One region of the Telluria sp. Soil_C_11 genome, then DNA from elsewhere that is predicted to be linked to it. Evidence: predicted binding sites of a transcription regulator. Region 1 holds the regulator's gene; the other holds the start of a gene.
The links. The regulator LexA, encoded in region 1, represses DNA repair genes until DNA is damaged. The targets are predictions, from matches to a motif close to ACTGTATNNNNATACAGT.
Positions count from the first base shown of each region.

Region 1 (6,125 bases):
CGACGGTGCCCTTGCCCACCGTCGACGCCACGTGCAGGCCGACGGTGAAGATGGCGACGAAGTTGAACAGCGCGGACATCGCGACCGCGGTCTGGGGTTTCAGCACCCCGGTCGACACTACCGTCGCGATCGCGTTGGCGGCGTCGTGGAAGCCGTTCATGAAGTCGAAGACCAGCGCTAAAAAGACGAGCAGGCCCAGCACATAGATGCTGATATGAAGAGAATTCATATTGTTTTTATTGTTCTGGCTTACGCGTTTTCGACGATGATGCCTTCGATGATATTGGCGACGTCTTCGCAACGGTCGGTGACGGTCTCCAGGATCTCGTAGATCGCCTTCATCTTGATCAGGTTGCGCACGTCCGGTTCGTCGCGGAACAGCTTGGACATGGCGGCGCGCATCACGTGGTCGGCGTCCGATTCCAGGCGGTCGATCTCTTCGCAGATCGCGACCATCTTCTGGGCGTTATCCATGTTGTGCAGCATGCCGACGGCCTGCTGGACCTTTTCGCAGCAGGCCAGGCACAGCTCGGCCAGGCGCTTGGCTTCCGGCGTGACGGCGTGCAGGTCGTACAGCGAGATGGTCTGGGCTGCGTCTTCCATCATGTCGAGGATGTCGTCCATGCGGGTGATCAGCTTGTGGATGTCGTCGCGGTCGAGCGGGGTGATGAAGGTCTTGTGCAGCAGGTCGACGCACGCGTAGGTGATCTTGTCCGCCTGTTTTTCGATGCTCTCCACGGCGTGGGTGCGGTTTTCCAGGTCGTCGAAATTGGTCATCAGGCCGACCATCTCCTGCGCACCCTTCACGCAAAGCGCTGCGTGCTGGTTGAACAGGTCGAAAAATTTGCCCTCCGTGGGCATCAGGCGTCCAAACATAGGTTCTCCGTTGGTAAATCTCTTGGATCTTGCTTAAAAGGCCGCGCAGTGGTCAGAGCCCGGTGTTGCTCTTAAAAGGGCTCTGACCCCGGTTTTTGACCCGCGCGGCGGTTATATCGACTTAGTCGCCCTGGTAAATGGACAGACTGCCGCTGTAATTGCCAAACTTGGTATACATGCCCATCCAGGTCAGTCGCACGGCGCCGATCGGGCCGTTACGCTGCTTGCCGATGATGATCTCGGCGGTACCCTTGTCCGGCGAATCCGGGTTGTACACTTCATCGCGGTACAGGAAGATGATGACGTCCGCGTCCTGCTCGATAGCGCCCGATTCGCGCAGGTCGGACATGACCGGGCGTTTGTTCGGACGTTGTTCCAGCGATCGGTTCAGCTGGGACAGTGCGATCACCGGGCAACCCAGTTCCTTGGCCAGGCCTTTCAGGCTACGCGAAATCTCCGAGATCTCGGAAGCGCGGTTGTCGCCCGGCTTGGAACCCTGCATCAGCTGCAGGTAGTCGACGATGATCAGGCCGAGCTTGCCACATTGCCGCGCCAGGCGGCGCGCGCGGGCACGCATCTCGATCGGATTCAGCGCCGGCGTCTCGTCGATGAAGATCTGGGCGTCGTTCATCTTCTGGATCGCGTGCGTCAGGCGCGGCCAGTCTTCGTCGATCAGCTTGCCGGTACGCAGGCGGTGCTGGTCGAGCTGGCCGATCGAGCCCAGCATACGCATGGCCAGCTGGGCGCCGCCCATCTCCATCGAGAAGATCGCGACCGGCAGGCCGGCCTCGACCGCGACCGCCTCGCCGATGTTGACCGAGAACGCGGTCTTGCCCATCGACGGACGGCCGGCGACGATCACCAGGTCGCCCGGCTGCAGGCCGGACGTCATCTTGTCGAGGTCGATGAAGCCGGTCGGGACGCCGGTGATCTCGCCCTGGTTTTCGCGGCTGTAGAGTTCGTCGATGCGCTCGACCACCTGGGTCAGCAGCGGCTGCACCGGGATCCAGCCCTGGGCGCCGCGGGCGCCCTGCTCGGCGATCGCGAAGATCCGGGATTCGGCTTCGTCGAGGATCTGCTTGACCTCGGCGCCCTGCGGATTGAAGGCCTTGGCCGAGACTTCATCGGCCACGGTGATGAGCTGGCGCAGCACGCCGCGGTCGCGCACGATCTCGGCGTAACGGCGGATGTTGGCGGCGGACGGCGTGTTCTGCGCCATCGCGTTGAGGTACTGCAGCCCGCCCACTTCCTCGGCCTTGCCGAGCTGGACGAGCGACTCGTAAACGGTGATGACGTCGGCAGGCTTGCCGGCATTGATCAGGCGGACCATCTGTTCGAAGATGATCCGGTGGTCGTAGCGGTAGAAGTCCTCCGCATGCATGAAGTCGGCAATACGGTCCCACGCCGCGTTATCGCGCAGCAGGCCGCCGATGACGGACTGTTCTGCTTCGATGGAATGCGGGGGAATGCGGAGCGACTCGATCTGCGGGTCTGCTGAGGTGTTCATGGCCGACATTATACCTTTTCCGCATCGCCGGCTGAAATGATTGGTGATTTTCTAAAAAGAAAAAGCGACGTTTTTTGGTCACCCAAAAAGCGTCGTCCCCGCGAAGGCGGGGACCCAAGTTCTGTTGCCGCCATCAATGCGCGAGCAAACCTGGGTCCCCGACTGCGCGGGGACGACGGGGTACTACTGTATTACTTAGGCAGCTTCGCCCACGACCGCAACGGTCACGTCGACGACGACGTCGGTGTGCAGAGCGACGGCAACCGGGTGCTCGCCGGTGGTCTTCAGCGGGCCGGTCGGCATGCGCACGTTGGCCTTTTCGACGGCGAAACCTTGCTTGCTCAGGGCTTCAGCGATGTCGAAGTTGGTCACGGAACCGAACAGACGGCCATCCACGCCAGCTTTCTGGGCGATGGTGATGGTCATGCCGTTCAGCTTCTCGCCTTGGGCTTGTGCGGCTGCCAGCTTCTCGGCGGCTGCCTTTTCCAGTTCGGCGCGCTTGACTTCGAACTCGGCCACGGCCGATTCGGTAGCACGGCGGGCTTTCTTTTGCGGGATCAGGAAGTTACGTGCGTAACCGTCCTTGACCTTGACCACGTCGCCCAGGTTGCCGACGTTGACGACTTTTTCCAGCAGGATGACTTGCATATTATTCTCCAGTATACGTGTCGTGACCGACGATTAAGCGTTGTGCAGGTCGGTGTACGGCAGCAGGGCCAGGTAGCGGGCGCGCTTGATCGCGGTATCCACTTGGCGCTGGTAGTGCGCCTTGGTGCCGGTCAGGCGTGCCGGCATGATCTTGCCGTTTTCCTGGACGAAATCCTTCAGGGTGTCGACGTCTTTGTAGTCAACCTGTTCCACGCCTGCAGCGGTGAAGCGGCAGAACTTCTTGCGCTTGAACAGCGGGTTCTGCTGTTTGCGCTTCAGTTTTTCCTTGGCTTTGTTTTTGTCGAACTTTTTACCGAATGCCATTTTGAGGCTCCTGTATCTAAATGGGTGGCCGCAATGTTTTTATGCGGCGGCACTGAAATCAATGATGTGAAACACCAGGGCTTTGCTGTTGCGGTTCTTCTTGGCCAGAAATCCCCTGAACTGGTGTACCGCTCCCAGTTCGGCATCGGCGAATCGGCCCGAAATATCTCCCGCGGCAACCGCGGCGATCTCGAACTCGACCTGCCTGGCTATTCCCGCCTCCGTCTGCTGCGATCCATGCTGCAGGATGCCGCTGACGATGGGAATGCCGGCCGGGGTGTAGCGCAGGATATCGCGTTCCGCGATGCTTGCGACCAGCAACAGCTCGTTCACTGCCCTTGCGCGCTTCTTTCCGCGTTTCTAGTCTGAACGGATTAGGCGGCTGCGACCGGAGCGGCGGCAGCTTCGGCGCGGTGGCTCTTGGCTGCGTCTTCGCGCTGCACCGACTTCATCATCGGCGACGGTGCGGTTTCGGCCTTCTTCATCTTGACGGTCAGATGACGCAGCACGGCATCATTGAATTTGAATGCGGTTTCCAGCTCGACCAGGGTCTCGTTGTCGCACTCGATGTTCATGCAGATGTAGTGTGCCTTCGGCAGCTTCTGGATCTGGTAAGCCATTTGACGGCGGCCCCAGTCTTCGACGCGGTGGATGTTACCGCCGCGCGAGGTGACCGTGGTCTTGTAGCGCTCGATCATCGCCGGGACCTGCTCGCTCTGGTCCGGGTGGACGATAAACACGATTTCATAATGACGCATGCAACACTCCTTAAGGACGTTTAAACAAATGCCCACCTCGGCGTCAAGACGAGTGTGGGAAGGGAAAGCCCGACATTATAACCGTAAAAACGTCAAGAGCTCAATCGCCGTGTGCGGTCCAGCGGGCATTGGCTGTGCCCGCCAGGCAAAAAAAACCGCCAAAACGCACGGAATCCCCTTGCGCCCGGCGCAATACTGTACAAAAATACAGGGTATCGAGTTTCACTCGCACCCCGCTCATCTACGCACATACACCATGCTTAAGCTCACCGCACGGCAAGAACAGATCCTCAACCTGATCAAGGAAGCCATCGACAACACCGGTTTCCCGCCGACCCGCGCCGAAATCGCCCAGGAGCTTGGCTTCCGCTCGGCCAACGCAGCCGAAGAACACCTGCAAGCCCTGGCGCGCAAGGGCGCGATCGAAATTTCTCCCGGCACCTCGCGCGGCATCCGCCTGGTCGGCAGCGCCGCGACCGACAACGCTCCGCTGCCCGCAGTGCCGGCCGCCCTGCTGATGTCGCTGCCGCTGGTCGGCCGCGTCGCCGCCGGTTCGCCCATCCTGGCCCAGGAACACGTCGAAGCCACCTATTCGGTCGACCCGGCCATGTTCTCGGCCAAGCCCGACTTCCTGCTGAAGGTCCGGGGCTGGTCGATGCGCGACGCCGGCATCTGCGACGGCGACTTTTTGGCTGTCAAGAAAGTGGATTCGGCCAAGAACGGCCAGATCGTGGTTGCCCGCATCGGCGACGAAGTCACCGTCAAGCGCTACCGCAAGAACGGCAGCACCATCGAACTACTGCCGGAAAACCCGGACTTCTCCGTCATCACGGTCGATCCGCAGAACGACGAGTTCGCGCTCGAAGGCCTGGCTGTCGGCCTGCTGCGTTCCTGGCACTAAGCCAGGTACTACGCCGGCCGGGCGCAAAGCCAGGCCGGCGGCGCGTCAATTGTTGACGCGGTTGTTGCGCCGATTCTCGAGTTCCTTCTCGCGTTCCAGGCTCGGCGTGCTCTTCACGATCTCGTTGTGTTCCTTGACCCAGGCGTCGGTGGCGTCGCGCCACACGGCAAAGTCGGCCAGCACCAGCTTGGCCTTGACCTGGGCGCTCTCGGTCAGGTTGGTATAGACCTCGGCCAATCGTTTCTCCGCCCGCTCCATCTCCGACTTGTTGATCAGCTTTGCCACATCGGCGGGGATCCGCTTGGTCAGCGGCGACGCCTCATTCAGCGCGCGCGCCTGGGCGTTATAGCATTCCTGCCACTTCGTCATGCTGGCCGAGACCCGGTCGATCTCGTCGCTCTGCTTGGAAACCGTAGGAAAGCGCGGCGCCGGGCAGCGGTATTGACCGGTGGTCAGGTCGGAGCCATCGTATTTGTCGACCCAGTAATCGATGTCGGCACGGTGTTCGCCGCGCCGGCGCATCAGGTCGAGAGAAGCGATGGCGACGCTATTGCCCTTCGCCGCGGCCTTGCGGAACCAGGCCTCGGCCTTGGCCTCGTCGACGGCGCCGGCCTCGCCGTACAAGTACATTTCGCCCAGGTGCTGCTGGGCCTCGATGTTGCCGGCATTCGCCAGCTTCGTATAGCGCTGCAGCGCGCCGGCATAATCCTTGTTGGTAAACGCCGCATTGGCGGCAGCAAGCTCGTCGGCGGAGCAGGTTCCCGCCAACAGCATGCTCAGGCAAAAAACGACAGTTTTCACGTGCGATCGATCTATGCAGTTGAGTAATGGCACATGATATCGCCTGGATCGGCGAGTGCCAATTACTCAACTGTAACGGCAAGTTCAGTGATTTGCCGGATTGGCGCCCCGGGGGGCATTGGCCAGTGCCTGATTCCCCTCGTACACCCGGCGCAGATCGGTCGTGATCTGCATTTTGTTGCGGGCGGTTTCCTCGGCGTTCTTCTTGTTCACATCGGCGACGTAGGTATTGGTCGCCTTGGACCAGGCGTCACGCTGGGCCAGCACCGCCGACGCGCTATCGCCCATCGAACGTGCGACATTCGCGAAC
Region 1 covers NZ_JBDGIN010000008.1:116,899-123,023, reverse strand. Annotated here, with positions in the region: gene AC3A6M_RS15135 (anion permease) at 1-229, opposite strand, end outside; gene AC3A6M_RS15130 (DUF47 domain-containing protein) at 250-876, opposite strand; gene AC3A6M_RS15125 (replicative DNA helicase) at 998-2,383, opposite strand; gene rplI (50S ribosomal protein L9) at 2,579-3,031, opposite strand; gene rpsR (30S ribosomal protein S18) at 3,065-3,355, opposite strand; gene priB (primosomal replication protein N) at 3,395-3,688, opposite strand; gene rpsF (30S ribosomal protein S6) at 3,730-4,113, opposite strand; gene lexA (transcriptional repressor LexA) at 4,370-5,014, shown strand; gene AC3A6M_RS15095 (tetratricopeptide repeat protein) at 5,060-5,815, opposite strand; gene AC3A6M_RS15090 (tetratricopeptide repeat protein) at 5,900-6,125, opposite strand, start outside.

Region 2 (6,125 bases), on a different contig from region 1:
TCCGTATAAGGTAACAATGAATCCCATCTCCGCCAGCGCCCCGTCGCCCATGTCCCATGATGCGCTCGTGCCGCCAGCCGCCTTCCCGGCCGGCCTGGAGCAGCCCCGTCTGCTGCTGGTCGACGACGAGCCGCGCCTGCTGTCCTCGCTGTACGACCTGCTGCAGGGCCGCGGCTACCAGCTCGTCACCGCTTCCACCGGCAGCGAAGCCGTGGCGCACCTGTCGAAACTGCGCTTCGACCTGGTCCTGCTCGACCTGCGCCTGCCCGACATCGGCGGCCACGAGATCATGGACTTCATCAACGAGAAGGGCGTCGGCGCCGACGTCATCGTGATGAGCGGCGAAGTCGGGATCGACGCCGCGATCGGCGCCCTCAAGCGCGGCGCCTACGACTACCTGCGCAAGCCCTACAGCCGCGAAGAGCTGCTCAAGACGGTCGGCAACGCGCTCAAGGCGCGCCGCCTCGAGGAAGCCAACAGCCGCATCGCGAACCAGCTGGAAAACTCGGAGAAGATGTACCGCTACCTGGTGGACTCTTCGCCGGACATCATCTATACGCTGAACCACGAGGGCAAATTCACCTTCGTCAACGACCGCGCCTACCAGCTGCTCGGCTACAAGCGCGAAGAGCTGATCGGCCAGCATTATTCGGTGCTGGTGCACGAAGAAGACCTGGAGCGCGCGCGCTATTCCTTCAACGAGCGCCGGGTCGACGAACGCGCTTCGCGCAACGTCGAGCTGCGCCTGAAGTGCCACGCCGGCTCGAACCAGGAACGCACCTTCAACAACACCCTGATGACGATCTCGCTGAACGCGATCGGCATGCACGTGCCCGACCAGGAAGTGAAGAAGCTGGAATTCTTCGGCACCTACGGCGTGGCGCGCGACATCACCGACCGCAAGCGCGCCGAGGAAGTCATCTCCTACCAGGCCTACCACGACATCCTGACCGACCTGCCGAACCGCATCCTGTTCAAGGACCGGCTCGGCCTGGCCGTGATCCAGGCCAAGCGCAAGCAGACCGAGCTCGCGGTGATGTTCATCGACCTGGACCGCTTCAAGCTGGTCAACGACACCCTGGGCCACGTGAAGGGCGACGAGCTGCTGCAGCAGGTCGCGGTGCGCCTGAAGGAATGCCTGCGCAAGGGCGACACCCTGGCGCGCCAGGGTGGCGACGAATTCACCATCGTGCTGCCCGAGCTGCGCGACCGCGACGACGCGCGCATGGTCGCCGACAAGTTCCTGGAGTGCCTGCAGCTGCCGTTCGACCTGGACGGCCACCAGGTCCACATCTCGGCCTCGATCGGCATCGCGATCTACCCGGGCCACGGCGAGTCGATCGACGAACTGCTGCGCCACGCCGACATCGCCATGTACCAGGTCAAGGGGCAGGGCAAGAACGGCCACGCGTTCTACGACGCCTCGATGCAGGACATCTCGCACCAGAAGATCGCGCTCGGCCAGATGCTGCGCCGCGCGCTGGAGAACGACGAGCTGGAGATGTACTACCAGCCGCAGATCGACGCCGCCAGCGGCCGCATCGTCGGCGCCGAGGCGCTGATGCGCTGGAACCACCCGACCCGCGGCATCGTCACGCCGGGCGAGTTCCTGCCGTTCGCCGAAGAGAACGGACTGATGATCCCGATCTCGGACTGGATGATCGGCGCCCTGTGCCGCGACATGCTGCAGTGGAAGAACATCTGCGCCAACCAGGTGCGGCTGTCGCTGAACCTGTCCCCGCAATACCTGGACCGCGGCGACTTCTTCGAGAAGATGCGCGGCGCCCTGGTGCGCTACGGGATCGCGCCGAGCCAGATCGAAGTCGAGATCACCGAGAACATCTGCATCCGCAATCCGCAGCACGCGATCGAGCAGCTCAACAAGCTGGGCCAGCTCGGCGTGTCGGTCGCGATCGACGATTTCGGCACCGGCTATTCCTCGCTGGCCTACCTGCACCGCTTCCCGGTCCACACGATCAAGATCGACCAGTCCTTCGTCAAGGAGATCCACGACGAGTACGGCCACTATCCGGTGGTGCTGGCGATCATCTCGATCGCGCGCGGGCTGGGCCTGAACCTGATCGCCGAAGGCGTCGAGACGGAGTCGCAGGCGCGCTACCTGCGCGCGAACGGCTGCATGACGATGCAGGGCTACCTCTACCACCGTCCGATGCCGCTGGGCCGCTTCACGGACGTGCTGCGCGGGCAGGGTTTGCCGGCCGGCAGCGGCAACGTGCTGGCCTTCCAGGCCTAAGAGTTGCGCCATGCCCGATACCGCCGCCACCGGTCACACCGCTGAATTCCTGCGTGTAAAAGCGCTGGCCGAGCGCGGCGTCGCCAGCGCCCAGCACAGCCTCGGCTTCATGTACGTGAACGGCCAGGGTGTGCCGAAGAACTACGAGCTGGCGGTGGCCTGGTACCGGATGGCGGCCAGCGCCGGCCTCGAACAGGCCCAGTACAACCTCGGCGTGATGTACCAGAAGGGCCAGGGCGTGGCGCAGGACCTCGGGCAGGCCGTGCACTGGTACACCCAGGCGGCCGAGCAGGGCTATGCGGCGGCCCAGTACAACCTGGGCTGGCTGTACGCCAAGGGCCAGGGCATGCCCACCGACGTGCACCAGGCCCTGCACTGGTTCGGCAAGGCGGCCGAGCAGGGCGACCCGGGCGCCCAACACAACCTCGGCATGATGTACGAGGGCGGCAAGGGCGTGGCCCAGGACATCGGGCGCGCCATCGAATGGTACCGCCGCGCCGCCGAGCAGAATTACGCGCGCTCCCAGTTCAACCTGGCCCTTCGTTATGACAGCGGCCAGGGTGTGGAACGCGATGTGCAGCAGGCCATCCACTGGTTCCGCAAGGCGGCCGAGCAGGGCTACGCGCCGGCCCAGTTCAACCTCGGCCTGCGCTACGACAAAGGGCAGGACCTGCCGCAGGACAGCGAGAAGGCGGTCCTGTGGTACGGCCGCGCCGGCGAGCAGGGCCACGCCAGCTCGCAGTTCAACCTGGCCCTCATCTACGACAGCGGCCACGGGGTCGCACGCGATCCGGACCTGGCGCTGCACTGGTTCCGCAAGGCCGCCGAGCAGGGGCACGCCGGCGCCCAGGACAACCTCGGCCTGCGCTACGAGCACGGCCAGGGCGTGGACCAGGATGCCGGCCAGGCGGCCGACTGGTACCGCAAGGCGGCCGAGCAGGGCTTCGCCGGCGCCCAGTACCACCTCGCCCAGCTGATCGATGCGGGGCACGGCGTCCCGCAAGACCCGCCGCAGGCGCTGGACTGGTACCGCAAGGCCGCCGAACAGGGCCACCTGCGCGCCCAGTTCGACCTCGCGCTGCGCTTCGAGAACGGGATCGGCGTCGACCAGGACGCCGGCCAGGCCATGCTCTGGTACGGCAAGGCCGCCGACCAGGAATACGCGCCGGCCCAGTACATGCTGGGCCAGCTGCTGGACCGCGACGATTCCGGCGCCGTCGACCCGCGCCGGGCCTACGAGTGGTACCGCAAGGCCGCCGACCAGGGACATGCCCTGGCCCAGTTCGCGCTCGGCCTGCGCTACGACAGCGGCCATGGCGTCGAACGCGACTACGAAGCCGCCCATTTCTGGTACCTGTGCGCCGCCCGCCAGGGCCATGCGCGCGCCCAGTTCAACCTCGGGGTCATGTATGCCAGCGGCCAGGGCGTCCACAAGGACCTGATCGAAGCCTATGCCTGGCTGCACCGCGCCGGCGCCGCCGGCGTCGTTCCCGCCACCAGCTATATCAAGCGCATCGCCGCACGCATGGAGCCCGAGTTGCTGGCCCAGGCCCACGGCTACGTCGGCGCCGCGTGAGGGGGCATCGAAGAAGCTGCTGCGCGTTGCAGTTCCGTTCTGCGATGCTCGCTGTACCGAAGTACGGCTGCGCTTCTCGAACGGAACTGCCGCCGCTCGCTACGCTCCTTCGAGGCCCCGTGACGCCGCGGGCGCGCTGGCCGGCGCGCTGAACGTCCACGCGGCCCGATGGCGCTGCGTGCGTTCGCGCACCGCTGTCCCGACACAAAGTGCGGTATACTGTACATCCATACAGTATTTACTGCGCAATGGAACTCAAAGACAAACTCGAGATCCTGGCCGACGCCGCCAAATACGACGCTTCCTGCGCCAGCAGCGGGGCGCCCAGGCGAGATTCCGTCGACAAGGACGGCCTCGGCGCCACCAACGGCATGGGCATCTGCCACAGCTACACGCCGGACGGGCGCTGCGTGTCGCTGCTGAAGATCCTGCTGACCAACTTCTGCATCTACGATTGCCAGTACTGCGTGAACCGCCGCACCTCGAACGTGCCGCGGGCCCGCTTTTCGGTCGACGAAGTGGTCAAGCTGACCCAGGATTTCTATCTTCGCAATTACATCGACGGGCTGTTCCTCAGCTCGGGCATCATCCAGTCCAGCGACTACACGATGGAGCAGCTGGTCGAGGTTGCGCGGCGCCTGCGCGAAGAACATAACTTCCGCGGCTACATCCACCTGAAGACCATTCCGGACGCCGACCCGCGCCTGATCGAACTGGCCGGCAAGTACGCCGACCGGCTGTCGGTGAACATCGAGCTGCCGACCCAGGACAGCGTGAGCCGCCTGGCGCCCGAAAAGAACGTCCACACGATCAAGCTGGCGATGGGCTCGATCCGCACCAGGCTCGACGAAAAGGACAACCATCCGAAGGCGCCCAGCTTCGCGCCGGCCGGGCAGAGCACCCAGATGATCGTCGGCGCCGACGCCAGCGACGACCAGACCATCCTGAATACGGCCCAGACCCTGTACGGCAGCTACAAGCTCAAGCGCGTGTACTACTCGGCGTTTTCCCCGATTCCGCAGAGCCCGTCCAGCGTGCCTTCCGCGCCGCCGCCGCTGCTGCGCGAGCATCGCCTGTACCAGGCCGACTTCCTGTTGCGCGGCTACGGCTTCACGGCCGGCGAATTGATGCCGGCGGCCGGCAACCTGGCGCTCGACATCGACCCCAAGCTGGCCTGGGCGCTGTCCAACCGCGAGCACTTCCCGCTCGACCTGAACCGCGCCGACGAGGGCATGATCGCGCGCGTGCCCGGCATCGGGCTGCGCTCGGCCAAGCGCCTGATCGACCTGCGCCGGCTGCGCCGCATCCGCTGGGAAGACCTGTCGCGCCTGCGCTGCAGCCTGAAGAAGCTGGCGCCTTTCGTGGTCACCGCGGACTACAAGCCGGCGCAAGGGGCCGCCTCTTCCGAACTGCTGCGCCGGACCATGGCCGACGCCCCGCAGCAGATGAACCTGTGGCCGGAGTTGCAGGCGGCATGAGCGCCATCGACCACCAGCGCGCGGGCCAGCCGCTGCTGGTCGAGACCTTCGCCGCATGGCGCGAGGCGGCGCGCGAGCTGCTGGTGCACGACGTGCCGCCGGAAGCGGTCACCTGGAGCACCCCGCACGCGGGCGGCGACCTGTTCTCGGGTGCGCCGTCCACGGCCGAGCCAACGCATAATCCTTCCAACCCGCCGCCAGCGCCGGATGCCCCGCGCCACCCACCGCCGCACATCCCGCGCTCGCTGATGGACATGCTGCAAAGCGCCGCCTGCTGCCGCGTGCCGGACCGCTGGGCCTTCCTGTACCGCGTGATCTGGCGCTGGCAGCAGGGCGAGCACGAGGTGCAGTCGCCGGCCGACGAGGATGGCGCGCGCCTGCATGCGATGGTGAAGGCGGTGCACCGCGAGGAGCACGACATGCATGCCTACATCCGATTCCGCGAGCGACCGCCCGAGGCCGGGCCGCCGCGCTTCGTCGCCTGGTACGAACCGCAGCACGACGTGCTGCCCCAGGTGGCCGAGCATTTCATTTCCCGCATGGGCCGGGTCAGCTGGATGATTGCCACGCCCGAGGCCAGCGTGCTGTGGGATGGCCAGACCCTGCACAACACCGGTCCGCTGGTGAAGAATTCCGACGATCTCGAAGACACTGGCGAAGCCCTGTGGCTGACCTATTACCGCAGCGTGTTCAACCCGGCGCGCCTGAACCAGTCGGTGATGCAGCAGCATATTCCCTCGCATCGCTGGAAAAATTTGCCAGAAGGAAAAATCGTGCCGCAGATGATTTCCGAAGCGTCGCTGGGCGCGCGCAAGAC
Region 2 covers NZ_JBDGIN010000015.1:73,923-80,047, reverse strand. Annotated here, with positions in the region: gene AC3A6M_RS20160 (HDOD domain-containing protein) at 1-9, shown strand, start outside; gene AC3A6M_RS20155 (EAL domain-containing protein) at 50-2,254, shown strand; gene AC3A6M_RS20150 (SEL1-like repeat protein) at 2,265-3,830, shown strand; gene AC3A6M_RS20145 (putative DNA modification/repair radical SAM protein) at 4,079-5,308, shown strand; gene AC3A6M_RS20140 (UdgX family uracil-DNA binding protein) at 5,305-6,125, shown strand, end outside.
Region 2: a site for LexA is predicted at 4,049-4,066, ahead of AC3A6M_RS20145 (putative DNA modification/repair radical SAM protein). Genes of this name have one in related genera too.